DNA from 4 places in the Streptosporangium sp. NPDC002544 genome. Region 3 is predicted to be linked to each of the others. Evidence: riboswitches for the same ligand, from Rfam matches in the RefSeq annotation. Region 3 holds a riboswitch; each other region holds the start of a gene.
The links. A riboswitch is a leader RNA that binds a small molecule or an ion and turns the genes downstream of it on or off. The one in region 3 is predicted to bind cobalamin.

Region 1 (7,126 bases), on a different contig from region 3:
CGCGGGCAGCGGCGGCGCCGAGCGCGCCAGGGCCACCAGCCCTTCGAGGTCGCAGGAGTCGGCGACCAGGGCGCCCATCCGCTCCACCGCCGCCACCGCGTCCCCGCTGCGCTCGGCCGCCGGGATCAGCCCGAGATGGCGGGAAGGGGTCGCCACCCCGTCCACCCGCGGGATCACGCCCAGTACGGAGATGCCGCTCTCGTCCAGCGCGGCGCGGCAGATCTCCTCGTGCCGCGGCGAGCCGACCCGGTTGAGGATCACCCCGGCCAGCCGGACCCGGGTGTCGAAGGAGGCGAAGCCCTGTACGAGCGCGGCCACGGACCTGCCCTGCCGCGCGGCGTCCACCACGAGCACCACCGGCGCGCCGATCAGCCGGGCGACGTGCGCGGTGGAGGCGAAGTCCCCGCTCCCGGCACCGTCGTACAGGCCCATGACCCCCTCGACCACGGCGATGTCCGCGTCCCGCGCACCGTGCAGGAAGAGCGGCGCGACCCGGTCCTCACCGGTCAGCCAGGGGTCGAGGTTGCGGCCGGGGCGCCCGGTGGCGAGCGCGTGGTAGCCGGGGTCGATGTAGTCGGGTCCCACCTTGTGCGGGGAGACCCGCAGACCCCGCGCGCGCAGCGCCGCCATCAGACCGGTCGCGACGGTGGTCTTCCCGCTGCCCGAGGACGGCGCGGCGATCACCAGTCGCGGCACTACCATTCGATGCCCCTCTGGCCCTTCTGCCCGGCGTCCATCGGGTGCCTGACCTTCCCCATCTCGGTCACCAGGTCGGCGACCTCGACCAGCCTCGGGTCGGCGTCCCTGCCGGTGATCACGACATGCTGGTTGCCCGGCCGCGCGACCAGAGTGGCGACCACGTCGTCCACGTCCAGCCAGCCCCATTTCAGGGGGTAGGTGAACTCGTCGAGGACGTAGAAGCGGTAGGTCTCCGCGGCCAGGTCACGCCTGATCTGCTCCCAGCCCTCGCGGGCGTCGGCGGCGTGGTCCTCCTCGCTGCCCGGCCGCTGGATCCACGACCAGCCCTCGCCCATCTTGTGCCAGGTCACGCTGCCGCCCTCGGCGGACTCGCCGAGCACCACGAGCGCCCGTTCCTCGCCGATGCGCCACTTGGCCGACTTCACGAACTGGAACACCCCGACCGGCCAGCCCTGGTTCCACGCGCGCAGCGCCATCCCGAAGGCGGCGGTGGACTTCCCCTTGCCCGGCCCGGTGTGCACGATCAACAGCGGCCGGTTGCGGCGCTGGCGCGTGGTGAGCCCGTCCTCGGGCACCGTGTCCGGCTTGCCCTGCGGCATCTCAGACCGCCTTCCGGTAGTCGGTACGGTAGTCACGGACGAGCCCGCCGAGCCCGCCGCCTGCCGCGAGCGCGTCGAGCCGTACCGCGGGCGCGCCCAGCCTGGCCGCGAGGTCGAGGGCCAGGCCGAGCCGCACCGGACCGCTCTCGCAGTCGACCACGACCCCCGCCGTACCGGCGAGCAGCGCGGCGGGGGCCGCCACGTCGGACCCCGAGGTGGCCCGGCCGTCGGTGACCACCACGAGCAGCGGCCTTCTGGCGGGGTCGCGCAGCCGCTCCACCCTGAGCACCTCGGCGGCCCGGCGCAGCCCGGCCGCCAGCGGGGTGCGACCGCCGGTCGGCAGCTCCCGCAGCCGCGCCGCGCCGACCTCGACCGAGGAGGTCGGGGGAAGCACCAGGTCCGCCGTGGATCCCCTGAAGGTGATCAGCCCGACCTTGTCCCGCCGCTGGTAGGCGTCGAGCAGCAGGCTGAGCACGGCCGCCTTGACCTCGCGCATGCGCTGCCGGGCCGCCATGGAACCGCTCGCGTCCACCACGAAGAGCACGAGGTTGCCCTCCTTGCCCTCGCGGACGGCCTCGCGCAGGTCGGTGTCACGTACCAGCAGGCCGGGGCCGCTACGGCCGCGCTCACGCTGGTACGGCGCGGCGGCGCGGAGCGTCGCCGACAGGTGCGGCCGCTGGAGCCGCCCGGCGGGAACCCGCGATCCGGTGGTCCGCCCGTTGGGGGTACGGGCCCGCGACCGCCGCCCCGAGGCGCCGTCGCCCAGCCCGGGGACCTGGAAGGGGCGCACCCGGTACGGTTCGGCGGCGGCGACCACCCGCTCGGCGAAGGGACGGTCCGGCGAGGCGCCGGTCCCGTCGGAGGCACCCGGGACATCGGCGGCGCCGGTCCCGGAACCACCGTCGTGCGAACCACCGTCGTGCGCGCCGCCGTGCGGGCCCGCACCGGAGCCATCACCCGCGGGACTTTCCGCAGAGCCGGTCTCGGGACCGTCCCCGGAGTTCACGGGGCCGTCCGAACCACCCGAATCGCCCGGACCGCCGGAGGTGCTCGGCCCTCCATCCGGGTCGTCCGGCTCGTCGCCGCCGTGCTCCGCCAGGAGGTCGTCGAGGCGTGACTCGTCAAGACCCGGCGCGTCGAACGGGTCTCGGCGGCGGCGGTGCGGCAGCGAGAGACGGGCCGCCTCGCGCACGTCCTCGGCCGTGACCTCGGCGCCGCCGCGCCAGGCCGCGTGCGCGATGGCCGCGTTGGCCGTGACCAGATCGGCCCGGAGCCCGTCCACCTCGAAGGCGGCGCACACCCCCGCGATCTGGCGCAGCCGGGCGTCCGGCAGCACGACCTGCCTGACCCGCTCCCTGGCCTCGGCGATCCGCCGCGCCAGGGCCGCCTCCTGTCCCGCCCACCCGGCGGCGAAGGAGGCGGGATCGGCGTCGAAGGCCAGCCGGCGCCGTACCACCTCGGCCCGCTCGTCCGGATTCCTGGACGCCCGCACCTCGACGGTCAGCCCGAAACGGTCCAGGAGCTGTGGCCGTAGCTCGCCCTCCTCCGGGTTCATCGTGCCGACCAGCAGGAACCGCGCCGCGTGCCGTACCGAGACCGACTCTCGCTCGACGAAGCAGGTGCCGAGCGCGGCGGCGTCGAGCAGCAGGTCCACGAGATGGTCGTGGAGCAGGTTGACCTCGTCGACGTAGAGGACACCTCGATGCGCGGCGGCGAGCAGGCCCGGCTCGAACGCCCTGACCCCCTCGGTGAGCGCGCGCTCGATGTCGAGCGCGCCGACCAGCCGGTCCTCCGACGCGCCGACGGGCAGCTCCACCAGCGCGGCCGGACGTTCCTGCCCGCTCTCGCCCGCGTCGTGCGGGCCGTCGGGGCAGCCCGGATCCGGCTCGGCCGGGTCGCAGGAGAAGCGGCAGGCGGCGATCACCTTGACCGCGGGGAGTTGTGCGGCGAGCGCGCGGACGATCGTGGACTTGGCGGTCCCCTTCTCCCCCCGGACCAGCACACCGCCCACCCGTGGGGAGACCGCGTTGAGTATCAGCGCGAGCTTGAGGTCGTCGAGACCGACGACGGCACTGAACGGATAGGCACCGATCACGAGGTTTCTTTCTGCGAGATCCTGCTGACGTGTCCGACCCGCCGAACGTTCAGTTCGGGGCCGCCGTGAGCGCGTCGCGGCGGACCGCGCGCTGGACGGCGATGCCGTACAGGACACCGATGGCCGACCAGAGCACGAGTTGCGTGCCGAGGGAGGACAGCCGGAAGTCCCACAGCAGCTGGGCGGGGAAGCCGTCGGGCACCTCGTTGACCGCCGGCAGCACGAACAGGGTGACGATGACGGGGACCAGGAAGCCGGCCGCGCCGGCGAGCCAGGGCCTGGCCGGCACCTTACGGGCGCAGGCCACTCCCACCGCCACGGACAGCAGGCCGATGGCGACCAGGACCAGGTACAGCGTGGTCCGGCTGCCGATGGTGTCCGGGTCACCGACGGCGGGCGGGTTGGCCGGGTACTTGACGAACGGCACCAGCACGATCGCGACGAACGCCGTGGCGGCCATCGTCGCGGCCAGCACCACGTCGGAGCGGGGACCGATCCGGCCGCGCAGCCCGGCGAAGACGAGGGAGAAGATACCCCCCACGGACATGCCGTACAGGGCCAGGGCGAGGAAGAGCCCGGCCTGCTGGCCGGACCGGCTGACCAGTGCCTCCTCCCCGTGGGAGTGCCCGACCTCGGTCTGGGCGTGGGCGGCGGCCTCTTCGAGCGCGATGGCCTGGTCGATGTTCGGCTCGCCCAGCAGGTAGGCGAACACGGCGGCGATCAGCCCGGCGACCAGCCCGACGAGCAGGCCGCGGAGCAACAGGGTACGGATCACGGCGCGCGGTCTAGTGGCAGGGAACGCCGAGCAGGTGGCGCCCGTCGTGCATGAGTTCGTGCAGATAGTCGCCCGCCTGCGACACCACCCCCTGGTCGAAGGTGACCAGGTAGGCCACCAGCAGGAGCAGCGGAACCGCCACGAGCCAGCGGGCCAGGTGGGAGAGGGGAACGGGCTGAGAAACGGACAGCTCACGCATGAGTAGCCTCCTTGGGGATGACGCGTCCCGACAGATGAGGACGCGGCGGCCAAGTAACCTGGCTCCCGGAACTCACGTTCCGGATACAGTGGCGCGACCGCACCGGCTTCTCACCGGACTTCCCTCGGACCACCGCGAAATCGTCCGCAATGTAACTCTTTTCGTGGCGGGCCGTCAACACAAGGTGATTCGTCGCGGCGTGGCCGCCCATCGATCCGGCCGCCACGCCCCGCTCCCCGGCCCTGGATGAATGGGGCCTGCTTCTTCGCGAGCCGTCCGACCGGGACGGCGACAGCGGAACGAGGAAGCCGGTGTGCACCCGGCGCGGGGATACCGGCCGGACGCGCGGCGGCCTCCGCAGGCCGCCGCGACAGGTGCTCAGCGAGACACCCTGCGGAGCAGGTAGGTGTCCATGATCCAGCCCTTGCGTGCCCGTGCCTCGGCACGCAGCTCGCGGATGCGGTCGGCGACCTCGGGCACCGGTCCGGCGACCAGGATCTCGTCGGGAGTGCCGAGGTAGGCACCCCAGTAGATGTCGAAGTCGGCGCCCAGATCGGCGCCCAGATCGGCGAAGGCGCAGTGGGCGTCCAGCATGACGACGACGTCGTCGGCCGAGGGCCCCTCCTCGGCGAGACGCCGGCCGGTGGTGATGTGCACCGGCCGGGCGACCCGGGTCAGGCTGACCCGATGCCGGGCGGTGAGTGCGGACACGCTGCTGACACCGGGAATCACCTCGTGCTCGAACCGGACCGAGCCCCGCTGGTGAATCTCCTCGACGATGGCCAGGGTGCTGTCGTACAGGCCCGGATCGCCCCACACCAGGAAGGCACCCGTCTGCCCCTCGGCGAGCTCGTCACGGATGAACCGCTCGCAGATGTCGGCGCGGCGCGAGCGCCAGTCCTCGACCGCGGGCGCGTAGTCGGGAGTGGTCCGGTCACGTTCGGGATCGCCGGCCTCGACGATCCGGTACGGCGGGCGGGCGTGCGCGTCGACGAGGTCGTGCCGCAGCTGGACAAGGTCGTGTTTGACCTCGCCCTTGTCCAGGACGAAGAACACGTCGGTACGGGCGATGGCCTTGACCGCCTGGAGGGTGAGATGGTCGGGATCACCGGCACCGATGCCGATGATGAGGATTCGCTTCACTCGACAGAGTCTGCCCGTACCGTTTCGAGATTCGGCACGGGGGGCCGCCCCGGCGACGCCTGCCGGTCAACCGACGAGCAGCGTGCGGGCCAGGCCGATGGCGGCGGCCACGGCGATGAACCAGGCGGTGTTGAGCCTGGTGCGCCACTGCAGCAGCAGCGCGAGCATGGCCAGTGCCACGGTGAGCGGGTCGACGAACGCGTCACCGGCCAGTTGCAGGGTGACACCGGCCATCAGGGCCAGCGCGGTGGCGTTGACCCCGTCCAGGAACGCCGACGACCAGGCCCGGCCGCGGATCCGGTCGACGAGCCGGGTCAGCAGGCCGACCAGCACGAACGACGGGGTGAAGATGGCGACGGTGGCCAGCACCGCCCCCGGCAGGGCGGCGATGACGTAACCGATGAAGGTGGCGGTGGTGAACACCGGCCCGGGGGTGAGCTGGCCGATGGAGATCGCGTCCAGCAACTGGTCGCGGGTGATCCAGCCGAGCCGCCGTACGAAGTCGCCCTCCAGGAAGGCCAGCAGGACGTAGCCGCTGCCGTACAGCACCGAGCCGATCTTCAGGAACGTCAGGAACAGCTCGGTGAGCCGGCCGCCGGTGGGGTCGGGAAAGCGCGGCCCGGCCAGCAGCGGCACCAGCACCAGACCTGGAGAACCGCGACTCGGCAGCCAGAGGTGCCTGGTGCCGGCCGCCATCACCACCAGCCCGCCGACGGCCAGTACGAGCAGCTCGTTGACGCCGAGCAGGTACAGCGCCAGTGCCACCGTGGCGACGAGCGCGGTCAGCCGGCCCTTGATCGCGGTCCTGAGCAGTCCGGCCAGGGCCCACACCACGATGGCCACCACCACCGGTTTGATCCCGTACAGCAACCCCTCGACGGCAGGGGTCCGGCCGTAGCGGACATAGGACCAGGCCAGGGCGAGGACGATGGCGAAGGCGGGCAGGATGAAGCACACCCCGGCGGCGATCAGCCCCTTCCAGCGAGCCCGGTCATAGCCCAGGTGGATGGCCAGCTCGGTGGAGTTGGGGCCGGGGATGAGGTTGACGGCGCCTATCAGGTCGACGAAGCGCTCATCGGAGACCCAGCCGCGCCGGCGCACCAGCTCGTCACGCATCATCGCGGTGTGCGCGGCCGGGCCGCCGAATCCGATCACGCCGAGTTTCAGGAAGACCCCGATGACCTCGCCCAGCGCGTGTGCCGGCCGTCCGCCGGATCCGCCACCGGTGTCATCGTGCGAAGCGTTCATCGTGGCCTTCCATCCGGGGGGTGTACCAAGTCGTGCATTGTTCACGACCACGTTGAACACCAGGCCGACGGCGGCCGAACACCGGGACCACGGCCGTGAACGTTTGACGCCTCCGGGAACGACCCCGAGTGATTCAGCCGTCTCCTGGCTGACCGGGAGCGGGCTTGGCGAGCTGGAACCAGAGCCTCGTGCTCCCGGGCGATCGGTGGAAACCCCAGCGGACCGCCGGCGTGTCGACCAGGGCGAGATCCCGGCCGCCCTCCGCCACCCCATCGGCGGCCCCGAGATCTTCCGTGATCAGATCGAGTGCGCGGCGTGGTCCGACGTCACACCGCAGATTCTTCCGTTCACCGGCCGACCTCATCCTG
Region 2 (7,913 bases), on a different contig from region 3:
GCCACCGGTGCCGCCACGGTGGCCTGCGCGATCCGGGTGGCCGGGCGCGAGCGCAGGTAGTAGGTGGTCTTCAGGCCCGACTTCCAGGCGTAGGCGTACATCGAGGAGAGCTTGCCGATGGTCGGCGTGGCCATGAACAGGTTCAGCGACTGCGACTGGTCGATGTACGGGGTGCGTGCGGCGGCCAGGTCGATCAGCGCCTTCTGCGGCAGCTCCCAGGCGGTCCGGTAGAGCAGCTTCAGGTCGGCGGGGATCTCGGGAATGTCCTGAACGGAGCCGTCGGCGCGCTTGATCGCGTCACGGATCCGCGAGGTCCACAGCCCCCGGGCCCGCAGGTCGGCGACGAGATAGCGGTTGACCTGGAGGAACTCACCCGAGAGGGTCTCGCGCTTGAAGATGTTGGAGACCTGCGGCTCGATGCACTCGTAGCAACCGGCGATGGAGGCGATCGTGGCCGTGGGCGCGATCGCGATCATCAGCGAGTTACGCAGCCCCGTTCCGGCGATCCGCTCCCTGAGCTCCGTCCACGCGGCCGACGTCGCGGCCCCGTAGTGGTCGGGGTGGAGCACCCCGGCGGCGGCCCTGGTCTCCCGGTACGAGGGGTGGCGGCCCCGCTCCACGGCCAGATCCGAGGAGGTCCGGTAGGCGGCCAGCGCGATCTCCTCGGAGATCCGGGTGGACAGCTCCAGCGCCCGCGGCGAGTCGAACGGCAGCCGCAGCGTGAACAGCACGTCGGCCAGGCCCATCACGCCGAGCCCGATCGGGCGCCACCTCTGGTTGGCGGCCCGGGCCTCGGGGGTCGGGTAGAAGCCCAGGTCGATGGTGCGGTCGAGGAACCGCACGGCGGTGCGGACCGTCGCGCGCAGCCGCGCCCAGTCGATGCCCTCTCCGGAGTCCCCGGACAGGTGGGCGGCCAGGTTGATCGAGCCGAGGTTGCAGACCGCGGTCTCGGCGTCGCTGGTGACCTCGAGGATCTCGGTGCAGAGGTTCGACAGATGGATGACGTTTTCCGGCCTGGCCGTCTGGTTGGAGGTCCGGTTGGCCGCGTCCTTGAAGGTCATCCAGCCGTTGCCGGTCTGGGCGAGCGTACGCATCATCCGGCCGTACAGGGTGCGGGCGGGGAGCTGCGCGGTGAACCGGCCCTCGGCCTCGGCGGCCCGGTAGGCGTCGTCGAACGCGGCGCCGTACAGGTCGGTGAGGTGCGGGACCTCCTTGGGGTCGAACAGTGACCACACGCCGTCGGCCTCGACCCGGCGCATGAACTCGTCGGGGATCCAGTTGGCCAGGTTCAGGTTGTGCGTGCGGCGGGCCTCCTCGCCGGTGTTGTCGCGCAGTTCGAGGAACTCCTCGATGTCGGCGTGCCAGGGCTCCAGGTAGACGCAGGCCGCGCCCTTGCGGCGGCCGCCCTGGTTGACCGCGGCGACGCTTGCGTCCAGGGTGCGCAGCCAGGGCACGATGCCGTTGGAATGGCCGTTGGTACCGCGGATCAGCGAGCCCCGCGAGCGGATCCGGCTCCAGGCGATCCCGATGCCCCCGGCGTACTTCGACAGCCGCGCGACCTGCCCGTAGCGCTCGTAGATGGCCTCCAGCTCGTCGCGGGGCGAGTCGAGCAGGAAGCACGAGGAGAGCTGGGGCCTGCGCGAGCCGGAGTTGAACAGCGTGGGCGAACTGGGCAGGTAGGACAGGGTGGCCATGAGCGCGTACAACTCGGCGGCCTCCTCGACGGTCTCGGACAGGCCGCAGGCCACCCGGAGGAAGAAGTGCTGCGGGCGCTCCAGCACCTTGCGGGTGCGCGGGTGACGCAGCAGGTAGCGGTCGTAGACGGTACGCAGCCCGAAGTACTCGAATCTGGCGTCGGCGTCCGGCTCGATGAGCGCGTCCAGGACCCCGGCGTGGGCGGCCACGAACTCCGCGAGCCCGTCGGCGATCAGCCCCGCCTCGTGCGTCGCGGCGACCGACTCGGAGAAGTCGCGGACGCCGTGCTCGGCGGCCTCGTCGGCGATCAGCTCGGCCAGCAGCGCGGCGGCGACCCTGGAGTTCTCGGGGTCGGTGATCACCCGGGCCGCCGCCTCGTCGATGGCCAGCCTGCGATCGACCGGCGCGTTCCCGGCGTTCTCCGCCACGGTTCCCGCCGCGATCCCTGCTGCGGTCTCTGCCAAGGCCTGTGTCACGTGGTGTTCCTCGCTCGCTCTGACTTCCCCGTACGGCTCCGCCGGAGGGGCACGCGTCCGCGAGCGATCCCGGGCACGCCGGACCGCCTCGTTCCGCGGGCCCTCCCACGAGGCCCTGGACAATCACGTCACCGGCAGGTCTTCGGACTCACGGGCGCCCTGCGCATGCCTACCGGCCGTCGCTTCCCGGGCATGGTTCACCCAGTGCTCACATGACGGCTTTCGTTCCCGTTCACCGCTGCGGGGCAGTCCCGGAATCTCACCGGGTTCCCTCTTGCCTCGCCCCTCCCGGGGCGAACCAGCAACGAGCAGGATCCTACATCTAGGGGCGTCTGACGCAACTACCCCAACAAGTTGTGTCGGAGGACTTCAGTAGCCCGAGCTCGTGAAGCACCCCGCGGGTGCGGGCCGTCTCGGTGAAGAGCCACTGGCGGAAGTCGTCGCCGCTGAGGTAGACCCGGCTCCATCCATTGGCCGCACACAGGGCGCGCCAGCGCGGCGCGGCGTCGATCCTGTCACACAGGGCGATCGCGGCGTCCCGGTCCGTCTGGCTCATGCCCTTGGGTCCCAGCAGGCCGCACCAGTCGCTGTACTCCAGCCGGACCTCGACCTCCAGGAGCGTCGGCGCGTCGATCCCGTCGAGCCGGCTGCCCGAGGAGACCACCAAGGGACGCAGGCGGCCCGCGGTGATCTCGGGCCGCAGGGCGCGGGCCGACCCCAGCAGGGCCGCCACCCGTCCGACCTGGAGTGCCTCGGCGGCATCCTCGGCGCCGAGGAACCCCGCGTACTCCAGCAACCGGGCGTCCACCCCGAGGCACTTGCCGATCATGCCGTAGAGCACGTGGTCGGAACCGCCCTCCGGCCGGCCGCCGACCGTCAGCACCGCCGGGTTGCGGCGCAGCTCCGCGGCGAAGTCCTCGAAGGTGCGCAGGCGGGAGTCCGAGGGGACGACCAGGACCGTCCAGTCGCCGACCAGGCGGGCGAGAGGGGTGGCGGCGTCCACCACCGCGGCGGTGTTGGCGATCTCCGCGGCCGTCACCATCGGCATCGCGGTGACGAGCAGCGTGCCCTCGTGCGTGAACGAGCCGCGTACGGCGCCGAACGCGTCACGCGGGATGGAACCCAGGGCTCCCGGCCGCCCGACGGCCATGGCGGAGCGCGCCAGTCCCGACAGGACCAGGACGGAGGCGAGCCTGCCCGCGATGCCGTCCCAGCCGTGGCCGTCGGCGGTGGGTTCGAGGATGCTCAGGCGGCCCACGGCCGATTCGGCGGAATCACCGTTCAGGTCGCAGCCCGCGACGACCATGGCACCCGCCACCAGCGCGAAAAACCTCCTACGGCGCATAAGCGCCCCTTCCCCCAAGAACCCCCTATACCATAGGTTACCCTCTTATCACTATCTGTTACAGACCGGGGCGGCCACCACCGGCGGCCGCCCCGGGAGCCGTCTCATTCCACCGTGACGCTCTTGGCCAGGTTGCGGGGCTTGTCGACGTCCCGCCCCAGTGCCACGGCGGCATGGTAGGCGAAGAGCTGAAGCGGGATCGACAGCAGGATCGGGTCCAGCTCGGTCTCGTTCCTGGGCACCACGACGCAGTCGTCGGCCAGCTTGGGGCCGGTCGTGCGGTGACCGACCATGAGCACCCGGCCGCCCCGGGCGCGGATCTCACCCAGCGTGGTGAGGTTCTTGTCCAGCAGCTCGTCGTCGGGGACGATCGCCACGGTCGGCATGTCCGGGCCGATCAGCGCCAGCGGCCCGTGCTTGAGCTCGCTGGCCGGGTACGCCTCGGCGTGCACGTAGGAGATCTCCTTGAGCTTCTGCGCGCCCTCGCGGGCCACCGGATATCCCCGGACCCGGCCCACGAACATCATGCTCGGCGCCTCGGCGTACTTCTGCGCCAGCTCCTTGAGCCGCGGCTCCAGCGTCAGGATCTCCTTGATCTGGTCCGGCAGCCTCCGCAGGCCCTCGCAGATCCGGCGGCCGTCGGCGGGGGACAGGTCACGCACCCGGCCGAGGTGCAGCGCGAGCAGCGCGAAGGCCACGGCTGTCGAGGTGAACGCCTTCGTGCTCGCCACCGAGACCTCGGGCCCCGCGTGCAGGTAGAGGCCGCCGTCGCACTCACGGGCGATCGCGCTGCCCACGGTGTTGACGATGCCGAGCACCCGGCCGCCCTTGCGCTTGAGCTCCTGGACGGCGGCGAGGGTGTCGTAGGTCTCCCCCGACTGGCTGATCGCCACATACAGGGTGTCCGCCTCCACCACCGGGCTGCGGTAACGGAACTCGCTGGCCGGCTCCGCGTCGGCCGGGATGCGCGCCAGCTCCTCGATGAGCTGCGCGCCGATCTGGCCCGAGTAGTACGCGGAACCACAGCCGATGATCTTCACCCGGCGGAACGAGCGGGTCTCCCGCGCGTCCATGTTGAGGCCCCCCAGGTGGGCGATGTGGAAGCGGTCGTCCAGACGCCCGCGAAGCGTCCTGGCCACGGTGTCGGGCTGCTCGGAGATCTCCTTGAGCAGGTAGTGCTCGTAACCGCCCGTGTCGTAGTGCCCCGCCTCCCAGTCGACGGTCAGCGTCTCCTTGGCCGTCTCCCGCGCGTCGCTGGCGAAGGTGTTGAACCCGTCCGCCTTGAGCACGGCGATCTCGCCGTCCTCCAGGTGGACCACCTGGCGGGTGTAGCGGACCAGCGCGGCGACGTCCGACGCGGCGAACATCTCCTTCTCACCGATGCCCAGCACGATGGGGCTTCCGTTGCGGGCCACCACCACCTCGCCGGGGCGCTCAGAGTCGATCACCGCGATGCCGTACGTGCCGACGACCCGCTTGAGCGCGGTCCTGACGGCCTCCTCCAGGGAGTCGGCCTCCTTGACCGTACGGGCGATCAGGTGCGAGAGCACCTCGGTGTCTGTCTCCGACAGGAAGATCGCGCCGTCGGCCTCCAGCTTGGCGCGCAGCTCGTCGGCGTTCTCGATGATGCCGTTGTGCACGACGGCGATGCGCTCGTCGGCGGACAGATGAGGGTGGGCGTTGACGTCACTGGGCGCTCCGTGGGTGGCCCAGCGGGTGTGGCCGATGCCCAGCCCGCCCTTGAACCGCGCGGGCACGACCGCCGCCAGGTCGGCCACCCGGCCCTTGACCTTGCGCATCTTCAGACCCTTGTTGGAGACCACCACCCCGGCCGAGTCATAGCCCCGGTACTCAAGACGCTGCAGACCCTCCAGCAGGATGGGGGCCGCGTCCTTGGGCCCTACATAGGCCACGATTCCACACATATATAACCCGTTCCTTATCCATAGACGATCCGGCGCAGCTGGCGCAGGGAGAGTTCAGGTGCCGCGACACGGCGTACCGCCAGCTCGGCGGCCAGCCTGGGGAAGATCTCGTCATTGACCAGCCCTCTCCCCTTGAGCTCCCCGTGACGCCGCCTGACGAACTCCTCAAGAGGTTCGGAGAAGTAGGCCAGCACGTCGGCGACGACTCGCGCCGCTTCGCCCGGGCCGAGGGCGCTCGTCCGGGTCAGGTGAGTGATCAGATCCTCATAGGGATGCCGTGTCGTGGGCACAGAGCAGGACCATACGCATCCGGGAGAGAGCACACCAAGTTTTCTGCCCGATTCCGGGCAGGGAATCTCCACAATGCCGCAACCCCGCCACAACGCGCGACAGTCGGCAATCTCTGATAACTCTAAGTAGCCATCAGAGGGGGAGGAACCATCATGCGCCGCCTGCCGGGGATCACCGTCGTCGCCACTCTCGCCGTACTGGTCTCGGCCGTCCCAGCACAGGCGGCACACCCGGGGGATCAGGTGACACGGCCCCGGAAGCGCCCGGCATCCACCACGACCGCGACCTCCCCCGGCGCTGTCGCCGGCACGCCGCCATCGGCGGGAACGGGTGCGCGGTCCGGCAGGCAGGCCGCCTTCGCGAAGGCGGCGCGGACGTACGGGGTGCCGGAGAGCGTGCTGCTCGCGGTCTCCTACCTGGAGTCCCGCTGGGAGGGCCACCGCGGCCTGCCCAGCGTCTCCGCCGGCTACGGCCCGATGCATCTGGTCGACGGCCGGGCCAGGCCGGGCCGGCCGCACGGCGTCGGCGAGGACCCGCGCGGCGACGAGACCCGGCCGCGCGTGATCGCTCTTCCGCCCGTCGCGCCGGCCCCGCCCCAGGACACCCTGCGACGGGCCTCGGAACTGACCGGCCTGCCCCTCCGCCGACTGCGCGAGGACCCCTCCGCCAACATCATGGGCGGTGCCGCGCTGCTCGCCGACTACCGGCGCCGCACCGGCGGGAGCCCCGGCGCCGGCCCGGCGGGCTGGTACGACGCGGTGGCCCGCTATCCCGGCGTACCGGAAGAGGGCACCGTGGGAACGGAGGCGGCACGGTCCTTCGCCGACGAGGTCTACGCGACGATCCAGGCCGGTGCCGCGCGGGTGACCGACGACGGCGAACGGGTGGTGCTGCCCGCGACGCCGGGACTTTCCGCGCCGCGGGCGCCACTCCCCGAACCGCCCGTTCCGATGGCACAGCGCCGCGCGCACGGCCCCACCCCCACCCCCGCACCCGCGCCCGTCACGGACATCGTCGTGAAACCCGCGACGGAGCCTGCCACGAAGATCGCCGCCGTGCTCGCCGCGGCCCCCTCCCCCCTGCCCACGGCGAGACCCGCGGTGGCCCCCACAGCGAAACCCACAATGAAACCCACAATGAAACCCACAGCGAAACCCACGGCGGCCCTCGCGGCGGCTCCCGTCGCGGAAGTCACTGCGGGGGCCACCGCGAGGGCCATTGCGGGAACCACTGCGGGAACCACTGCGGGGCCCGACTGCCCGAGGAACGTCTCCTGCGAGTGGCTCCCCGCCGTCTACCGGCGGCTCAAGGGCGGCGGCTACGGCAACCACGACCGCTCCGACGGCCCTCGGAAGATCGACTACATCGTGATCCACGACGGCGAGACGAGCTACGACGCGATGACCCGCCTGGTCAAGGACCCCGAATACCTGAGCTGGCACTTCACCATCCGCTCCAGCGACGGCCACATCGCCCAGCACCTACGGGCCAGGGACATCGGCTGGCACGCCGGAAACTGGTACGTCAACTCCCGCTCCATCGGCCTGGAGCACGAGGGCTACCTGGCCAGGGGCGGATCCTGGTTCACCGAGGCGATGTACCGGGCCTCGGCCAGACTGGTACGCCACCTCGCGGCCAAGTACGACGTCCCTCTCGACCGGGCGCACATCCTGGGACACGACAACGTGCCGGGCACCACCCCGGAGACCGTGGGCGGCATGCACGACGACCCCGGCCCGTACTGGGACTGGAGCCACTACTTCGAACTGCTCGGCAGCCCGCTGCGCGCCTCCGGCGGTGACGCCGCGCGCTCGGTGCTGATCAAGCCCGACTACGGCACCAACAGCCCGAACTTCACCGGCTGTCCTGGAGGGTGCCGCAGCCTGGGCGCCTCCTCGGTCTGGCTGCACACCCGCCCCTCCCACACCGCGCCACTGGTCTCCGATATCGGCAAGCACCCCACCGGCGACTCCACGTACAGCGTCTACGACCACGCCGCCCGCGCCTCCAGCGGCCAGCGGTACGCGCTCGCCGAGCGCAGGGACGGCTGGACCGCGATCTGGTACCTCGGCCGGAAGGCGTGGTTCAGCGACCCCGCCGAGGCCCCCACCTCCCTGCCCGCGTCAGGTCCCCTGGTGACGCCCAGACCCGGCCGCTCCCCGATCAAGGTGTACGGCAGGG
Region 3 (7,913 bases):
CCACCAAGTGGGATCGGTCCAGTGCGGCCGGGCCCGAGTGGAATCCGGTGGGATACCCGGATGACCGGATGCCCGCCGTCGACGATCAGGCTCTCGGCGGAGACCCGCCGGTTCTCGCCGGGATGAGCGGTCCCGGAGCGGGCGGCCGTGCCGAATACGAATCGGTCAGAGTCTTGATCATCGGCGTGGTTCTCTTTGCCTTATATCCGGCAATATCCCCGCTGTACCGTTTATGTCTTTTGGGGGAGCAAATGTCCATTTCCCGCTATCTCGTCACCGCCGCTCTCGCCGCTTCGGCGGTAGCGTTCGCCACGCCGGTCGCGTACGCCGACCCCGTTCCACCCTGGTCCCCCGAGTCGCCGTACTATGATCCCGCCGGCACGCTGACCATCACGAACGGTGGCCGCACGGAGACCTGGACCTGGGAGCCCGGCCACCAGAGCTACCGGAGCACCGAGAGCAACTCCGGGTCGATCGAGCGGGACGGGTAGCCGCCGGCAGGCCCGCCGAATCCGGAAAGCGCGCGTGGGCCGCGTACGACTTCCGATCACACGGTGGCCGTCCGCCGGTCCGCGCGGGTGTCGCTCGCCGGTGCCGCGATCGCCCTGGGAATTCGGTCGTATATGGTTTGTCAGTAAAGATCCACAGTTTTATGGAATTCCCATATCCTTCCCAAAGGCGATGAAGGACGAGGGTATGGGCGAGCAAGAAGATGTTCCAGCGGGTGTCGACCCGAACACCCCAAGTGTCGCTCGAATGTACGACTACTACCTCGGAGGCAAGGACAACTTCGCCTCCGACCGGGCGGCCGCGGAACAGTTCATGCGGGTGGTGCCCGGTATCCGCGAGATGACCCGGGCGAACCGGGCGTTCCTCTCGCGAGTCGTCGATCTGCTCGTGCGCCAGGGCGTGCGGCAGTTCCTCGACATCGGGTCGGGACTGCCGACGCAGGACAACGTGCACCAGGTCGCCCATCGCATCGCGCCCGACACCCGGGTGGTCTATGTCGACAACGACCCCATCGTCCTGGTGCACGGCCGTGCGCTCCTGGAGGACAACCACCTCACCTCTGTCGTCCAGGGCGACATGCGGGAACCCGAGAAGCTCCTGACGGACCCGCAGATCGAGAGCGCCGTCGACTTCACCCAGCCCGTCGCGGTGCTGCTGATTTCGATGCTGCACTTCATTCCCGACGACGCCCTGGTCGCTCACATCATCACCACGATCCGCGAACGGCTGGCCCCGGGTAGCCATCTGATCGTCACGCACGCCTTCGAGGCCAACGTCAGCGCCGAGGTGCACGAGGCCGGGCAGCAGGTCTACCGCTCGACCAGCGCGGGGGCGCTCACCTCGCGCGGCCCGGAACAGCTGGCCGAGCTGCTGAGTGGAATGGAGCTGCTGGAGCCGGGGATCGTCCCGGTCGAGGCGTGGCGCTCCGAGTACAACGAGTACGGAGAGAAGATCACCGTCGACTTCACCAAGCCGGGCATCCTCGGCGTCGTCGGACGTAGCTGACCACCTCCAGGCGAACTGGACTGGGAAGGCGCGAAACGAAGAGCGTCAGCCAGGGGGGTGGGTTGGTGGCCGGCGGGCCGGCAACAGGACGCAGTCACCGCACATGCCGCCGCCGGGCAGGCGGTAGTACAGGCAGCAGCTGCGACGGACGAAGAAGGGACGGCCGGGTACGGGCTCGGTCAGTTCGCCGGTGCCGCGCAGGAGATCCCGGTCCAGTAGTTCGCGGCCCAGCCGCACGGCCTTCGCGGTGAGGTCGGGCCGTCGGTGGGTGAAGGCGCCGATGGTTCCGGCCAGTGCGGAGGCCGCATTGCCCCACAACAGCCCCGGCGCGATCTTCACGATCCGCCGGACCGCCTCCGCGAGCGGTTCCAGCATCTCGGCCATGATGCTGCGGTAGACCGGTTCGGCGATCCGCGCGGGGTCGCGGACGCCCCAGCCGGACAGCCGGGTGGCTCGCAGCGGCAGCGGGTCGGGGGCCGGCCGCCAGTACAGGTGCTCGGGGGCCAGGTCGATGAGCAGGTCGTGCGCGACCACGGCGCCGATGGACGGTGACCACAGGCGGGCGGCCAGGCCCTGGAACAGGATCGAGGCGGCCACCCGATGCTCGGTGGTGCCCAGCCGTCCGGCCATGTCGTGGATTCTCGCCTCCAGGACGCCCGGAGCCGTCCACAGATCGGTGAACGGTCGCCATCCGGCCTCGGCCTCGCCTGTCTCGATCCCGAAGTAGCCGCCGATGGCGCGGACGTCGGCGACCGCGCCGGCGACCACGGCCGGGGCGGCGGGCAGCAGTCCGGGCGGAGCACCGGCGGGTGAGTCGCACGGCATGGCAACCGCCTTCCTCTCTTGGGGAGTTCCGCCCCAATTTCGCTGAGGAGGCGACGGCGTGAGTCTCCTGGCTCTCGGGTCCAAGCTCGCCCGGCCTTCCCACCCGTACCCGGGCAGTGGCGATGTCGGGGTCCGCTCGCCGATCACAGTGGCGGGACCGCGCCGGGTTCACACCGGCTTCCTCGTTCCGCCGTCACCTTCGCTGTCATGGTCGCACGGCCCGCATGATTCGCGGTGGGAGGGCCTGCCCAAGGAGGCCACCGCTTCCGGCGGCGCGCTTTTCACCGCGTACCGGCGATACCTCGCCGAACTCGCGATCATGCTGTGACCGGCGGCCCCGCACCCCGAGGGCGAAACAAGTTCAATGACCCACAACCGGGTCGCAAGTCCTCATCGCTACCGTGATCGCCGATCACATCTTGTTGGCGGCAAGGAGAAAACCAGGGTGGCAGCAGTGGATTCCGTGCTTCGGACCGCTCGGCGGCGGATGAACACGTACCTGCGCGAGGGATCTGACACGTTGGACCTGTCGGGTCTCGGCCTGCTCCGGGTTCCCGAGGAGGTGGCCGAGCTTCCCGGTCTGCGGGTGCTGCGCCTGAGATCCAACTGGTTGACCGAGCTTCCCCGGTTCCTGACCGACCTGCCCGCGCTGACCGAGCTCAACCTCGGGGGCAACCGTGAGCTGACCGCCCTGCCCGAATGGATCGGCGAGCTGACCGGACTGATCCACCTCAATGTCTCGGTGACCGGACTGTGCCACCTCCCCGACTCGATGCGCGAGCTCACCGGTCTCACGGAACTCGACCTGAGCAACCTCCATGACCTGGAGGAGGTGCCCGAGTGGATCGGCGACTTCACCCGGCTCGCCAGGCTCCGCATGTGGTACGCCGGGCCGGCCTGTTTCCCGGCGTCGATGGCCCGTCTCACCGCCCTCACCTGGTTGGACCTGACATACAGCCGACCCGCCGACCTCTCTCCGTGGCTGGGCGAGCTGACCGCTCTGGAGCGTCTCGATATGGGATGCGTCCCACTGACCGGCCTGCCGGAGTCGATCGGGAACCTCACCGCCCTCACCTCTCTCGGCCTGTGGAACACCGGGCTGACCGAGCTACCGGAGTCGATCGGCAAACTCACCGCCCTCAGGTCCCTCAGCCTGGGCAAGAACAAGCTGACCGCCCTTCCCACGTCGATGCGGGCCCTCACCCCCCTGACCAAGCTCGATCTGCAGGGAAACCGGCTGGCCGAGCTGCCGGAATGGCTGGGTGAGCTGACCGCGCTCACCGAACTGCGCCTGGACCGCAACGACCCCAGGCCCCAGGTTCCGGCCTCGCTGCGAGCACTCGCGCGAACCCGTCCGGAATGGCGCCGCTTCCTGGCCAGCCGCACCCGCTGAGCCTCTCCGAATCAGGTGCGGTGGCAGTGGCAGGGACAGCGCGTTGAGGCCGCTGCCTGAGCCTGGCACAGAGAGGGGGCACAGCGATTTCCGCCGTCGGAAGGTCAGGAGAGGCGGCCGACGTAGGCGAGGGCCTGCTTCAGCAGGGTGCCCTGACCGCCGAGCATCTCCTGTTGCACCAGCGGTGACGAGGCCTCCTCGGGAGTGAACCAGACAAGGTCGAGGGCGTCCTGCCGGGGGCGGCAGTCACCCACGACCGGGACGACGTAGGCGAGGGAGACCGCGTGCTGCCGGGGGTCGTGGTAGGGCGTGACGCCCTGCGTCGGGAAGTACTCGGCGATGGTGAACGGCTGCGGAGAGGCGGGGATGTTGGGCAGTGCCGTCGGGCCGAGGTCCTTCTCCAGATGGCGGATGAGCGCGTCGCGGACTCGCTCGTGGTGCAGCACCCGGCCGGAGACGAGGGCGCGGCTGACCGTCCCGTCCGCTCCGATGCGCAGCAGCAGGCCGACATGCGTGACCACTCCGGCCTCGTCGACTCGCACCGGCACGGCGTCGACGTAGAGGATCGGCATTCGTGCGCGGGTCGACTCCAGCTCTTCGGGAGAGAGCCAGCCGGGCGTGGTTTCGGTCATTTCGGTCATTGATCGATCGTACTTCGCGGTGGGCTCGGAAACGCGTTCTTCCCCGGCGACCTGCCGAAAGTCAGGGCCGGCGGGGCGCCGCCCGGCCTCGCTCGCGGTACGCCGGTCGTGGAGTCGATGCTCGCGATATCGCCAGGCGTACCGGCTTCTCGCCATGCCGAACGCGCCGCCGTCCACCGCGCGCAGACCCTGTTCATCACCGCTCCGATCCGGCTCTTATGATTCACCGCAGAACCGGCATAGACCTCTTGGAAAGTGAACCGGTCGTTGGGAATGTTCATCTCGGTGAAATGCTCAGGCCGCTATCGTGAAGACGTCGCGTGAGCGAGAGAAGGTGGTGAGATGGCCAGGCATGAATGGAACCCCGATCTGGGCGGCGGTCAGAATGAAAGCACTGGGCGTCGAATTGCCAGGGCGCGTAAACGCAGAGGGCTCACCCAAACCGGCCTGGCGGCCAGGGCCAATGTTTCCCGCAGCCTGATCGCGCAGGTCGAGGCGGGTCATAAACCGGCCACCCCCTCGCTTGTGGCGGCTGTGGCAAGGGCCTGCGGGGTCGATGCCGCCGAGATCAACGGCCAGCCCTACCGAGGGTCCGACAGACGCACCGACGCGGTGCACGCGGCGATGCCCGCCATCAGGCGCGCTGTCACCTACGCCGACATCTCCCCGGAGCTGGAGGTCCCTCCCCGGTCACTTGATGAGCTCGCCAAGGAACTGGTCAAACTCCAGAAGCTGCAGGGGGCCGCCGCCCATGTCAGGCTCGGTGGGCGCCTGCCGTCGGCCATCGAGGAGCTGACGGTCCACGCGGTCGAGTCGGACGCTCCGAGGGCGTGGCGCCTGCTGAACCACGCGTACGCCATAGCGGTGTCCCTGACCCGCCGCCTGGGCTACAACGACCTGGCGCAGGTCGCCGTCGAGCGGGCCGGGACCGCCGCGCTGCGCGCCGACGACCCGCACCTGCGGCACCTGGTCTCGCTGTCGCGGGCGCTGCTGCTGCTCACCCTGGGGTCCGGTGACATCGCGCTGACCATGGTGAGGCGGGCGGCGGGCGAGGTGGACCGGTCAGATCCGGCAGGACTGCAGGTTTACGGCTCCCTCCAGTTTCGCGCGGCCGTCTCCGCCGCCCGGCTGGGGCACGAGTCGGACGCCTGGGAGCACCACGGCCTCGCGGCGGAAACAGCCGCCCGCATCGACTCGCGAACCCGGCCAGACCCGTACGGGCTGCAGGTGAATCCCGTCAACGCGGTGATTCACGGATGTGTGGTGGCGACGGAACTCGGTGACTACGACAGTGCGATTCGCCTGGACTCGGGTTTCATCCCGCCTGCCAGGTTGTACGCCGAACGTAGGGCACATCACGAGATAGACATGTCCAGGGCACATCTGTGGCTCAGGGATCACGACAGAGCACTCAGCCGAGTTCTCAACGCCGAGCGAATCGCCCCCCAGATGACACGATTCCACCCTACGGCGAGAGAGATCGTCAGGCAGCTCGGCACCTATTACCGCACCGTCCCCGAGCGGTTACGCGGCCTGGAAAGTCGAATGGCCTTCTAGATTTACCCGGGAGAATTGTTCACGGGAAACTGTGAACACTGCAGGTGGTCATGTTCCGTAAGGTCGCGATGATGGTGAGCATCGCGCTTCTCGCCATCCGAATCCGATGATTCCGACCTTGGAGGACGGGTGACACGGCGTGCGGTACGGGCTGGATATCGGGAAATGATCGACGAGGCGACGGCGAACCGGCACGACCGGGCGCTGGCGGTCGTTCAGCGACTCCTGGTCGAGCGGGGAATCCGCGCCCACCGCCATCACACGATCAGCCTGGGTTTCGCCGACCGTACGGACGCTCCCACCTGGCCCGGACTATCCGCTCCCCGCTCGTGGACAAAGCGGCATCCGCCCGAACTGGTCGTGATCGACTCCCAGGGCAGGCGCGACGCCACGGTGACGATAGGCCCACGCTCGGGCTGCTACCTGGTGTCCGTCCGCGACGGCCCCGACCTGCAGGCTTTCAGGCAGGAGCAGCCCCAGAACGTCGTGCACCTGATCATCGCGACCCGGCGGGTGCCGGCCTGTCCCCTGCCGGCCAGGGAAGAAGGGGTTGGTTGACGACCAACACCTGGCCGCTCCGACACATCGCGCCCGGGTGGAGCGACAGATCCCCCATCCGGGGGACAGGTCAGTGGGTGACGGGACGGACGTGCCGTCGGCGCCGCGCCCGCCACTAGACTTGAGCCTGTGGACGACGAGCCCGAGGTAGAGATCGGTGCACCGCTCCCCGCCACCGCCTACACGGTTCTGGGCGTCCTGTCGATCCTCGACGAGGAGCTGTCCGCCGCCGAGATCAAGGTCCGGTGCGACTACACGCTGCGCTGGTTCTACTGGTCCCCCGCCATCAGCCACATCCGCCGGGAGCTGCGGAGACTGGGGGACCTGGGGCTGGTGACCGAGCGCGAGGTGACGATCGGCAGGGTCAGGCGGAGCACCCTGTACCAGACCACGGAGCGCGGTGAGGAAGTGCTCCGGCAGTGGGTCTCAAGCCCGCCGGTCGACGAGCCGGTGATGCTGAAGAACCCCGCGCTGCTCCGGGTCTACCTCGGCAGGTTCACCGAGCCCTACGAGCTCGTCAAGATCCTCGATGACCGGCTGGAGCAGCTGGAGGAGCAGATCAAGGACCTCGTCTGGGGCAAGAGGCGCAGCCACGAGCTCGGCCTCGACGAGGAGGAGCGTGTCCAGTACGGGACCGCGATCGGCGACTACCTGCTGCGCGCCGCCCACTTCGAGTACGGCAACGTGCGCCAGCTGCGCGATCGCATCGCCGACTACGACCCCGACCATCCGGAGCTGAAGGTCACCCGCCCGAAGGGCCTGCTCCGGCGCCGCCTGCGCCAGCACGACGCGCCACCGGAGGACCTGCCCGACGAGTGACACGGCGGAGACGCCTGCGGGCACGCCGGAGCCACCGATCTCGCCGAGGCGGTCGGTGGCGGCGGTGCGTTCCCGCGAGCGGTGGACGGTCAGTTCTCCTCCGAGACCACCCCCAGGTACGTCCCGTAGACACCGAGCCGCTCGCCGTCACGCTCGATCTCCCCGAGCAGCCGGCTGCGCGGGGAGACCGCGGCGTCCAGCGGGAGCACGCTGAACCGGACGTGGACGGGCCGGGAGGTCTCGGGGTCGGTGATGTCGACCCAGACCGCGACGGTGCCCTTCACCTCGTCCTGCTCGACCTTCGTCACGCGGTGCCGCGAGGTCAGTTCGAGGAAGGTGTGCTCGCCGGTCAGGTCGAACCGGACGGGCGCGCACAGCTCCCCCTGCCGCGGCGGAATGCAGAGACTGATCGCCATCACTCGGCTCCTTCATCATCTTGATCGCGTAGGAAACGGGTCACCGCGTCGGCGAGGCCGCGGGGGTTGCTGGTCTGGATGGTGTGCCCGGCGTCGGGAATCCGTTCCCAGTGGGCTCCGGGGATGAGCGCGGCGAGTTCCGCCGCCCCTTCGTCGCTGAACACCCGGCTGCGCTCGCCGCGCAGCACC
Region 4 (7,913 bases), on a different contig from region 3:
GAGCGCGTGCAGCACCGCGCCGATCTCGTCCGTGGTCCTGGCGAGCCGGGGCACGATCTCCCCGGCCGCGAACCCGAGCACCTTCTCCACGGCGGCCAGGACTCCGGAGTCGCGGTCACTTCCGCCGGCGAGGACGGACGCGGTGACGGGGGAGACGGCGAACGGGTCCCAGCCGTGCTCCTCCATGCCCTCGACGAGGGCGCGGGCCGTCGACTCGGCCTCGTCCACGCTCACCCTCGCGGCGCCGCCGTCCTCGGCCAGGCCGAGGGCCTCACGCAGACCGGGGAGTGCCTCCTGGCCCGCCCAGATCTGGCGGGCGCGGAGCATGGCCAGCACGAGGTCGACGCGGGCCTTCCCCTCGGGGGCGCTGCCGAGCACGTGCAGGCCGTCGCGGATCTGGACGTCCTTGACCTCGCAGAGCCATCCGTCGACGTGCAGCAGGAAGTCGTCGAACCCGCTGTCCTGCGGCCGGTCGTCGACGCCCAGGTCGTGGTCGAGCCTGGCGGCCTGGATCAGCGTCCAGATCTGCGCCCGGATGGCGGGCAGCTTGGCCGGGTCCATGGCCGCGATCGAGGCGTGCTCGTCCAGCAGCTGCTCCAGCCGGGCGATGTCGCCGTAGGTCTCCGCGCGGGCCATCGGCGGCACCAGATGATCGACCAGTACGGCGTGCGCCCGCCGCTTGGCCTGCGTGCCCTCACCGGGGTCGTTCACCAGGAACGGGTAGACCAGCGGCAGGTCGCCGAGCGCCGCGTCGGGGCCGCAGGAGGCCGACATCCCCGCCGACTTGCCGGGCAGCCACTCCAGGTTGCCGTGCTTGCCGACGTGCACGATCGCGTGCGCGCCGAAGTCGTCGGCCAGCCACCGGTAGGCGGCCAGATAGTGGTGGCTCGGCGGCAGGTCGGGGTCGTGGTAGATGGCGACCGGGTTATCCCCGAAGCCGCGCGGCGGCTGGACCATCACCACGAGGTTGCCCGCGCGCAGCGCGGCCAGCACGATCTCACCGTCGGGATCGCGGCTCCGGTCGACGAACAATTCGCCCGGCGGCGGCCCCCAGTGCGCCTCGATGCCGTGCCGCAGGTCCTCGGGCAGCGTCTCGAACCACGCCCGGTAGCGCGCGGCCGGGATCCGTACCGGGTTCGCGGCCAGTTGCTCCTCGGTGAGCCAGTTCCGGTCCTGGCCGCCCGCCGCGATCAGCGCGTGGATCAGCGCGTCGCCGTCCCGCTCCGCCACGCCGGGGAAACCGTCTCCGAGGTCGTACCCGGCCTCCGTCATGGCCGTGAGCAGCCTGACCACGCTGGCGGGGGTGTCCAGGCCGACCGCGTTGCCGATCCTGGAGTGCTTGGTCGGGTACGCCGACAGCATCACCGCGATCCGCCGTTCCGGTGCTCGGACGTGCCGGAGCAGGCCGTGCCGTACCGCGATGCCGGCCACCCGCGAGGCCCGCTCGGGATCGGCCACGTACACGGTCAGGCCCTCGTCGTCGACCTCCTTGAAGGAGAACGGCACGGTGATGATCCGCCCGTCGAACTCGGGGATCGCCACCTGGGAGGCCGCGTCGAGCGGGGACAGGCCGTCGTCGTTCTCCCGCCAGGCGTCCCTTCCCGTGGTCAGGCAGAGGCCCTGCAGGATCGGCACGTCCAGCTCGGCGAGCGCGCCGACGTCCCACGCGGAGTCGTCCCCGCCCGCAGAGGCGGTCGCCGGGCGGGTGCCCCCGGCGGCGAGCACGGTGACCACCAGGGCGTCCGCGGCCCGGAGCGTGTCGAACAGGTCGGGCTCGGCGCTGCGCAGGGAACCGCAGTAGACGGGCAGGGCCTGGCCGCCCGCCTCCTCGATGGCCAGGCAGAGCGTCTCGACGAAGGCGGTGTTGCCCGCGACGTGGTGCGCGCGGTAGTAGAGCACGCCGATGACAGGGCCCTCGGTGCGTCGCGCGACACGTTCGAGGGGGCCCCAGCTCGGGGTGGGCGCGGGCGGTGCGAAGCCGTACCCGGTGAGCAGCACCGTGTCGGAGAGGAAGGCGTGCAGCTGGGCCAGGTTCGCCGGACCGCCGTGCGCGAGGTAGGCGTGCGCCTCGGCGCAGACCCCGCCGGGCACCGTGGACAGCTCCATCAGCTCGGCGTCGGGGGCCTGCTCGCCACCGAGGATCACGACGGGCCGCCGGTCGGCGAGCAGCGCGTCCAGCCCGTCCTGCCATGCCCTGCGCCCGCCGAGCAGTCGCACGACCACGAGGTCCGTGCCCTCGGTCAGCGCGGGCAGGTCCTCGGCGGACAGCCGCGCCGGGTTGCCGAGCCGGTAGTTCGCGCCGCTCGTCCGCGCGCTGAGCAGGTCGGTGTCGGAGGTCGACAGCAGCAGGACGGCAGGCGGCGCGGGTGGCACGGCCGATCGCGGGGTGGGCGGCACGGAACGCATGCAGAAGTCCTCCCTCGGGGTCCTCGCCCCGGGTCGTCGTCATCGCGACGGCAGGAGTCTCCTGGCTCCCGGATCAACGCTCACCCCGGCCTTCCCGTCCGTTGCCGGACCGTGGCCTTCGGTGGGGTTCGCTCCCCGGTTACAGTGGCGGGACCGCGCCGGTTTCACACCGGCTTCCTCCCTGCGCCGTCGCCTAGGTCACACTATGCCAGGCGGACATCCGTAAAGAAATGGGAGCTACCATCCACTGCGTGTCAATAACCGACCCTCCCGGAAGAACCCGGGCCGACGCGTGTCCCGGAGCGCTCCAGGTGCACGCCGCGGCCGACGGCGGCCTGGCGCGGATCCGGGTTCCCGGCGGGGCGCTCACGGCGCGTCAGCTCCGCGTGGTCGCCGCCGCCGCCCGGGAGCTCGGATCCGGCGTGATCGAGCTGACCTCCCGGGCGAACCTCCAGGTACGCGGCCTCCCGCCGCAGGACGGCGAGTCCCTTCCCGTCGTGCACCCGGCACGCGACGACACGCGCGTTCCGGACGACGACCGGCGGCTTTCCCCGGCATCCGACTTCGCCGTGCGGCTGGCCGCCGCCGGGCTGCTGCCGTCGGCCACGCATGAGCGGGTACGCAACATCGTGGCCTCACCCCTGGCCGGGCGGGCACCCGCGAGCCTGCTCGACGTCCGTCCGCTCGTGTCCGAGCTGGACGGGGAACTCCGCGCCCGGCCCGCGCTCGCCGACCTGCCCGGCCGGTTCCTCTTCGCGCTCGACGACGGCTCGGGCGACATGGCGGCTCTCGGCGCGGACGTCACGCTGCTGCCGGTCGATCCGCTGGACGCCTCGGCGGACGTCTCCGAGGTGGCGCTGCTGCTCGCCGGTGCCGACCTGGGGCTGCGCGCCCCCGTCTCCTCCGCCGTCACCGGCATGCTCGCGGTCGCCGAGGCGTTCCTGGCCGAGCGCGCCGAGCAGGGGTCGGGCGCGTGGCGGCTCGCCGAGCTGACCGACGGTCCGGGGCGGGTCTCGGCCCGTGTGCTCAGGGCGGAGCCGGCCCTTCGCCGGGCCGCCCCCGTGGTACGGCGGGAGCGGACGATGGACGGCGGCGCGGCCGGGGTCGTCATGCAGCGTGACGGAAGGTCGGCCCTCATCGTTCTCGCCGCGCTCGGACGGCTGTCGGCGGCCCAGCTGGAGGCGCTCGCCCAGGCGGCCGAGCACGGCGGGGGAGAGGTCCGGGTGACGCCGTGGCGGACGATCGTCGTCCCCGACCTGCCGGCGCCGGAGGTCGATGGCCGGCGGGCGGCGCTCACGGCCGCGGGCCTGGTCAGCGACCCGGCGTCGCCGTGGCTGGGCCTGACCGCCTGCGCAGGCCGGCCCGGATGCGCCAAGGCCCTCGCCGACGTGCACGCCGACGTCCACGCGGGTGCGCGGGCGAACGACGGCACCGGTTCCGAGTTCGATGCGGACGGTCCTGACGACGTCCACCCCTCGCGGGGCCGCACCCGTGCGCTCCCCGTGCACTGGTCGGGCTGCGAGCGGCGGTGCGGACGCCCGCGCGGCCGGGTCGTGGACGTGGTCGCGACCGGAGACGGATACCGCGTCGAGGCGGACGGCGTGAGCCGTACGTTCGCCGACGCCGAGCAGACGAGCGCCGCGGTGGCGGCGACCAGAGAGGGAAAGTGATCGACTACATCAGGGACGGGGCGGAGATCTACCGCCGCTCCTTCGCCACCATCCGCGCGGAGACGGACCTCGGCGGCATGCCGCCGGGCGTCGCCCAGGTCGCGGTTCGCATGGTGCACGCCTGCGGCATGGTCGACCTCGTCGACGACCTCGCGTGGTCGCCGGGAGTCGTCACGGCGGCGCGCGAGGCGCTGCGCGACGGCGCGCCCGTGCTGTGCGACGCCATGATGGTCGCCTCCGGCGTCACCAGGCGACGGCTGCCGAAGGCGAACGAGGTGATCTGCACACTCGGCGACCCGCGGGTCCCGGAGCTGGCGCTGCGGCTGGGCACCACCCGCAGCGCCGCGGCGCTGGAGTTGTGGCGCGACCGGCTCGACGGCGCGGTGGTCGCGATCGGCAACGCGCCGACCGCGCTGTTCCGCCTGCTCGAACTGGTCGAGGAGGGTGCCGGACGCCCGGCCGCGGTGCTGGGCGTGCCGGTCGGCTTCATCGGGGCCGCGGAGTCGAAGCTGGCCCTGGCCGAGCACCCGGCCGGACTCGACCACCTGGTGGTGCACGGACGCAGGGGCGGCAGCGCGATGGCGGCGGCCGCCGTCAACGCGATCGCGAGCGAGGAGGAGTGAGCGGGTTGAGCGGGGATCTCGGGTGCCTGTACGGGGTCGGGCTCGCGGTGGCGGCGGTTGCCGTCAATGCGATCGCGGGTGAGGAGGAGTGAGCGGGTTGAGCGGGGATCTCGGGTGCCTGTACGGGGTCGGGCTGGGGCCGGGAGACCCGGAGCTGGTGACGGTGAAGGCGGCCAGGCTGCTCGGCGCGGCCGACGTGATCGCCTACCACAGCGCCCGGCACGGGCGGAGCATCGCCAGGTCGGTGGCCCTGCCCTACCTGCGGGGAGACCAGGTCGAGGAGGCGCTGATCTATCCGGTGACCACCGAGACCACCGACCACCCCGGCGGATACCAGGGCGCGCTCGACGACTTCTACGCCGACTGTGCCGTGCGGCTGGCCGCGCACCTGGACGCCGGGCGCGACGTGGTGGTGCTCTGCGAGGGCGACCCGCTCTTCTACGGCTCCTACATGCACATGCACAAGCGGCTCGCGCACCGGTACCCGACCGAGGTGGTGCCGGGGGTGACCTCGATCAGCGGGGCCGCCGCGGTGCTCGGCCGCCCGCTGGTCGAGCGGGACGAGACGCTGACCGTGCTGCCCGGCACGCTCCCGGCGGACGTGCTGGCCGAGCGGCTGGCCGCCGCCGACTCGGCCGCGGTGCTGAAACTCGGCAGGACCTTCGAGAAGGTCCGCGCCGCCTTCGCCGAGGCCGGTCGCCTCGACGACGCCTGGTACATCGAGCGGGCCACCACCGGTAAACAGCGCATCGAGCCGCTGGCGGACGTCGACCCCGAGTCGGTCCCCTACTTCTCCCTCGCGCTGCTGCCCAGCCCGCTCACGCCGTTCTCCGCGAAGGCCGTGGCCGACCGCGAGGAGCAGGCCGGAGACGAGCGGCGCGGCGAAGTCGTCGTGGTGGGGCTCGGCCCCGCGGGGCGACCGTGGCTGACCCCCGAGGTGCAGGACGCCCTCGCCCGGGCCGACGAACTGATCGGCTACGGCCCCTACCTCGACCGGGTGCCGCCCAACCCGCGCCAGCGCCGCCACCCCACGGACAACCGGGTCGAGGCCGAGCGCGCCGCGCACGCGCTGGAGCTGGCCGCCGCCGGATCACGGGTGGCCGTGGTCTCCTCGGGCGATCCGGGGGTGTTCGCCATGGCCAGCGCGGTGCTCGAGGTCGCGTCCGAGCCGAGGTTCGCCGACGTCGAGGTACGCGTGCTGCCCGGCCTGACCGCCGCCCAGGCGGTGGCCAGTCGCGCCGGGGCTCCGCTGGGCCACGACTTCTGCGTGCTGTCGCTGTCCGACCTGCTCAAACCGTGGGAGGTCATCGCGGACCGGATCACCGCCGCGGCACGGGCCGACCTGGTGCTGGCGATCTACAATCCGGCCTCGCGGAGCCGGACCTGGCAGGTGGCCGCCATGCGCGACCTGCTGCTCGAACACCGTTCCCCGCACACGCCCGTCGTCATCGGGCGGGATGTCGGCGGCCCGGCGGAGAGCGTGCGCGTCGTGGAGCTGGCCGACCTCGACCCCGCCGAGATCGACATGCGCTGCCTGCTGATCGTGGGCTCGTCCACCACCCGGCTCACCGAACGCGGCGGACGGCCCGTCGTCTACACCCCGCGCCGCTATCTGGCCTGAGCCTCCACCCAGGCCGCGGCGGCCTCGGCGGTGTCCACCAGCGGGACACCGCCGGGGAGCGGCGGCCGCCGTACGATGACCACCGGAATCCCCAGCTCCCGCGCGGCGGCCAGCTTGGCGGTGGTCATCTCGCCGCCGCTGTCCTTGGTCACCAGCACCTCGACGCGGTGCTCGCGCATCAGCTCCAGCTCTCTGCGCAGGGTGTACGGCCCCCGGGAGAGCACGACCACCGTCCGGCCGGGCAGCGGCGGGGTGGGCGGATCGACGGACCTGGCCAGGAACCACAGGTCAAGGCCGGTGAACGCGGCCAGGCTGCGGCGGCCGGTGGTGAGGAAGACCCGCCTCCCCAGCTCGGGCAGCAGGTGGGCGGCGGCCTCAAGCGTGGGCACCCAGCGCCAGTCGTCGTCCGGACCCTGGCGCCAGCCGGGACGGCGCAGCACCAGCAGCGGCACCCCGGTGCCGGCGGAGGCCGCGACGGCCGAGGCGGTCATCCGCCGGGCGAACGGGTGGGTGGCGTCGACGACCAGGTCGATCGCGTGCTCCCGCAGCCAGTCGGCGAGCCCCTCGGGGCCGCCGAATCCACCCTCGCGCACCTCGCCGACCGGGAGCCTGGGGTTGGCGACCCGTCCCGCCAGTGAGGACACCACGTGCAGGTCCGCCCGCCCGTCCAGCCGGGCGGCCAGTGCCCTGGCCTCCGCGGTCCCTCCCAGGATCAGCAGGCGTCTCATCTCGCTCCCGCCGGTCGATCCCGGCACCTGTCCGCCGAGTAGAGGTGGCTGTCGGGGAACGCCGAGGCCGTCAGCACCCGCCCGACCACGATCACCGCCGTCCGCAGCACCCCGGCGGCCCTGACCCGCTCGGCGATGTCGGCCAGGGTGCCCCGCAGGATCACCTCGTCGTCCCTGCTCGCCCGGGCCACCACCGCGACCGGGCAGTCGGCGCCGTAGGCGGGGAGCAGTTCCGTGACGACCGCCTCGATCCGCTGCACGGCCAGGTGCAGCACCATGGTCGCCCGGCTCGCGCCGAGCGTGGCCAGGTCCTCGCCCTCCGGCATCGGCGTGGCACGCGCGGACGTACGGGTGAGGATGATGGACTGCCCGACTCCCGGCACGGTGAGCTCCCGCTTCAGCGAGGCCGCCGCGGCGGCGAAGGCCGGGACGCCCGGCACCACGTCATACGGGATGCCGAGCGCGTCCAGCCGCCGCATCTGCTCGGCCATCGCGCTGAAGACGGAGGGGTCGCCCGAGTGCAGCCGGGCGACGTTCAGCCCGGCCGCGTGCGCGCCGGCCATCTCGGCGACGATCTCATCGAGGGTGAGCCCGGCGGTGTCCACCAGCCGTGCCCCGGGCGGGCAGTCGTCCAGCAGCTCGCGCGGCACCAGCGACCCGGCGTACAGGCACACCGGGGACGAGGCGATCACCCGCAGGCCGCGCACCGTGACGAGGTCGGCGGCTCCGGGGCCCGCTCCGACGAAACACACCCTGGCCGTCAAGACTCCTCCTCCTTGACCGATGACCAGACGGTCACCGGCATCATCGTCCGCCAGCCGGTGAAGCCGCCGACCGGGGCGGCGCGGCCGACCGCGAGGCGCAC

Region 1: another riboswitch for cobalamin. It lies ahead of ABT061_RS26170 (CbtB domain-containing protein); the one in region 3 lies ahead of ABT061_RS43090 ((2Fe-2S)-binding protein).
Region 2: another riboswitch for cobalamin. It lies ahead of ABT061_RS20710 (ribonucleoside-diphosphate reductase subunit alpha); the one in region 3 lies ahead of ABT061_RS43090 ((2Fe-2S)-binding protein).
Region 4: another riboswitch for cobalamin. It lies ahead of cobN (cobaltochelatase subunit CobN); the one in region 3 lies ahead of ABT061_RS43090 ((2Fe-2S)-binding protein).

The regions. Positions count from the first base shown of each region.
Region 1 is NZ_JBEOWJ010000018.1:49,981-57,106, forward strand. Features, by position in the region: gene ABT061_RS26150 (cobyrinic acid a,c-diamide synthase CobB) at 1-702, opposite strand, end outside; gene cobO (cob(I)yrinic acid a,c-diamide adenosyltransferase) at 696-1,298, opposite strand; gene ABT061_RS26160 (magnesium chelatase subunit D family protein) at 1,300-3,393, opposite strand; gene ABT061_RS26165 (CbtA family protein) at 3,443-4,168, opposite strand; gene ABT061_RS26170 (CbtB domain-containing protein) at 4,179-4,367, opposite strand; adenosylcobalamin (AdoCbl) riboswitch at 4,371-4,517, opposite strand; gene cobF (precorrin-6A synthase (deacetylating)) at 4,746-5,510, opposite strand; gene chrA (chromate efflux transporter) at 5,577-6,758, opposite strand; gene ABT061_RS26185 (DUF5753 domain-containing protein) at 6,964-7,126, shown strand, end outside.
Region 2 is NZ_JBEOWJ010000012.1:227,916-235,828, forward strand. Features, by position in the region: gene ABT061_RS20710 (ribonucleoside-diphosphate reductase subunit alpha) at 1-2,171, opposite strand, end outside; cobalamin riboswitch at 2,288-2,489, opposite strand; gene ABT061_RS20715 (tripartite tricarboxylate transporter substrate-binding protein) at 2,494-3,516, opposite strand; gene glmS (glutamine--fructose-6-phosphate transaminase (isomerizing)) at 3,621-5,429, opposite strand; gene ABT061_RS20725 (hypothetical protein) at 5,456-5,731, opposite strand; gene ABT061_RS20730 (N-acetylmuramoyl-L-alanine amidase) at 5,885-7,913, shown strand, end outside.
Region 3 is NZ_JBEOWJ010000046.1:40,473-48,385, reverse strand. Features, by position in the region: gene ABT061_RS43100 (hypothetical protein) at 252-491, shown strand; gene ABT061_RS43095 (SAM-dependent methyltransferase) at 697-1,515, shown strand; gene ABT061_RS43090 ((2Fe-2S)-binding protein) at 1,561-2,340, opposite strand; cobalamin riboswitch at 2,379-2,556, opposite strand; gene ABT061_RS43085 (leucine-rich repeat domain-containing protein) at 2,795-3,733, shown strand; gene ABT061_RS43080 (NUDIX hydrolase family protein) at 3,838-4,374, opposite strand; partial or broken gene ABT061_RS48490 (helix-turn-helix domain-containing protein) at 4,717-4,932, shown strand; gene ABT061_RS43070 (hypothetical protein) at 6,061-6,489, shown strand; gene ABT061_RS43065 (hypothetical protein) at 6,619-7,308, shown strand; gene ABT061_RS43060 (hypothetical protein) at 7,398-7,724, opposite strand; gene ABT061_RS43055 (alpha/beta fold hydrolase) at 7,724-7,913, opposite strand, start outside.
Region 4 is NZ_JBEOWJ010000018.1:40,018-47,930, reverse strand. Features, by position in the region: gene cobN (cobaltochelatase subunit CobN) at 1-2,406, opposite strand, end outside; cobalamin riboswitch at 2,442-2,643, opposite strand; gene ABT061_RS26140 (ferredoxin-like domain-containing protein) at 2,658-4,076, shown strand; gene ABT061_RS26135 (precorrin-8X methylmutase) at 4,073-4,699, shown strand; gene ABT061_RS26130 (precorrin-2 C(20)-methyltransferase) at 4,797-6,320, shown strand; gene ABT061_RS26125 (cobalt-precorrin-6A reductase) at 6,308-7,048, opposite strand; gene cobM (precorrin-4 C(11)-methyltransferase) at 7,045-7,812, opposite strand; partial or broken gene cbiT (precorrin-6Y C5,15-methyltransferase (decarboxylating) subunit CbiT) at 7,809-7,913, opposite strand, start outside.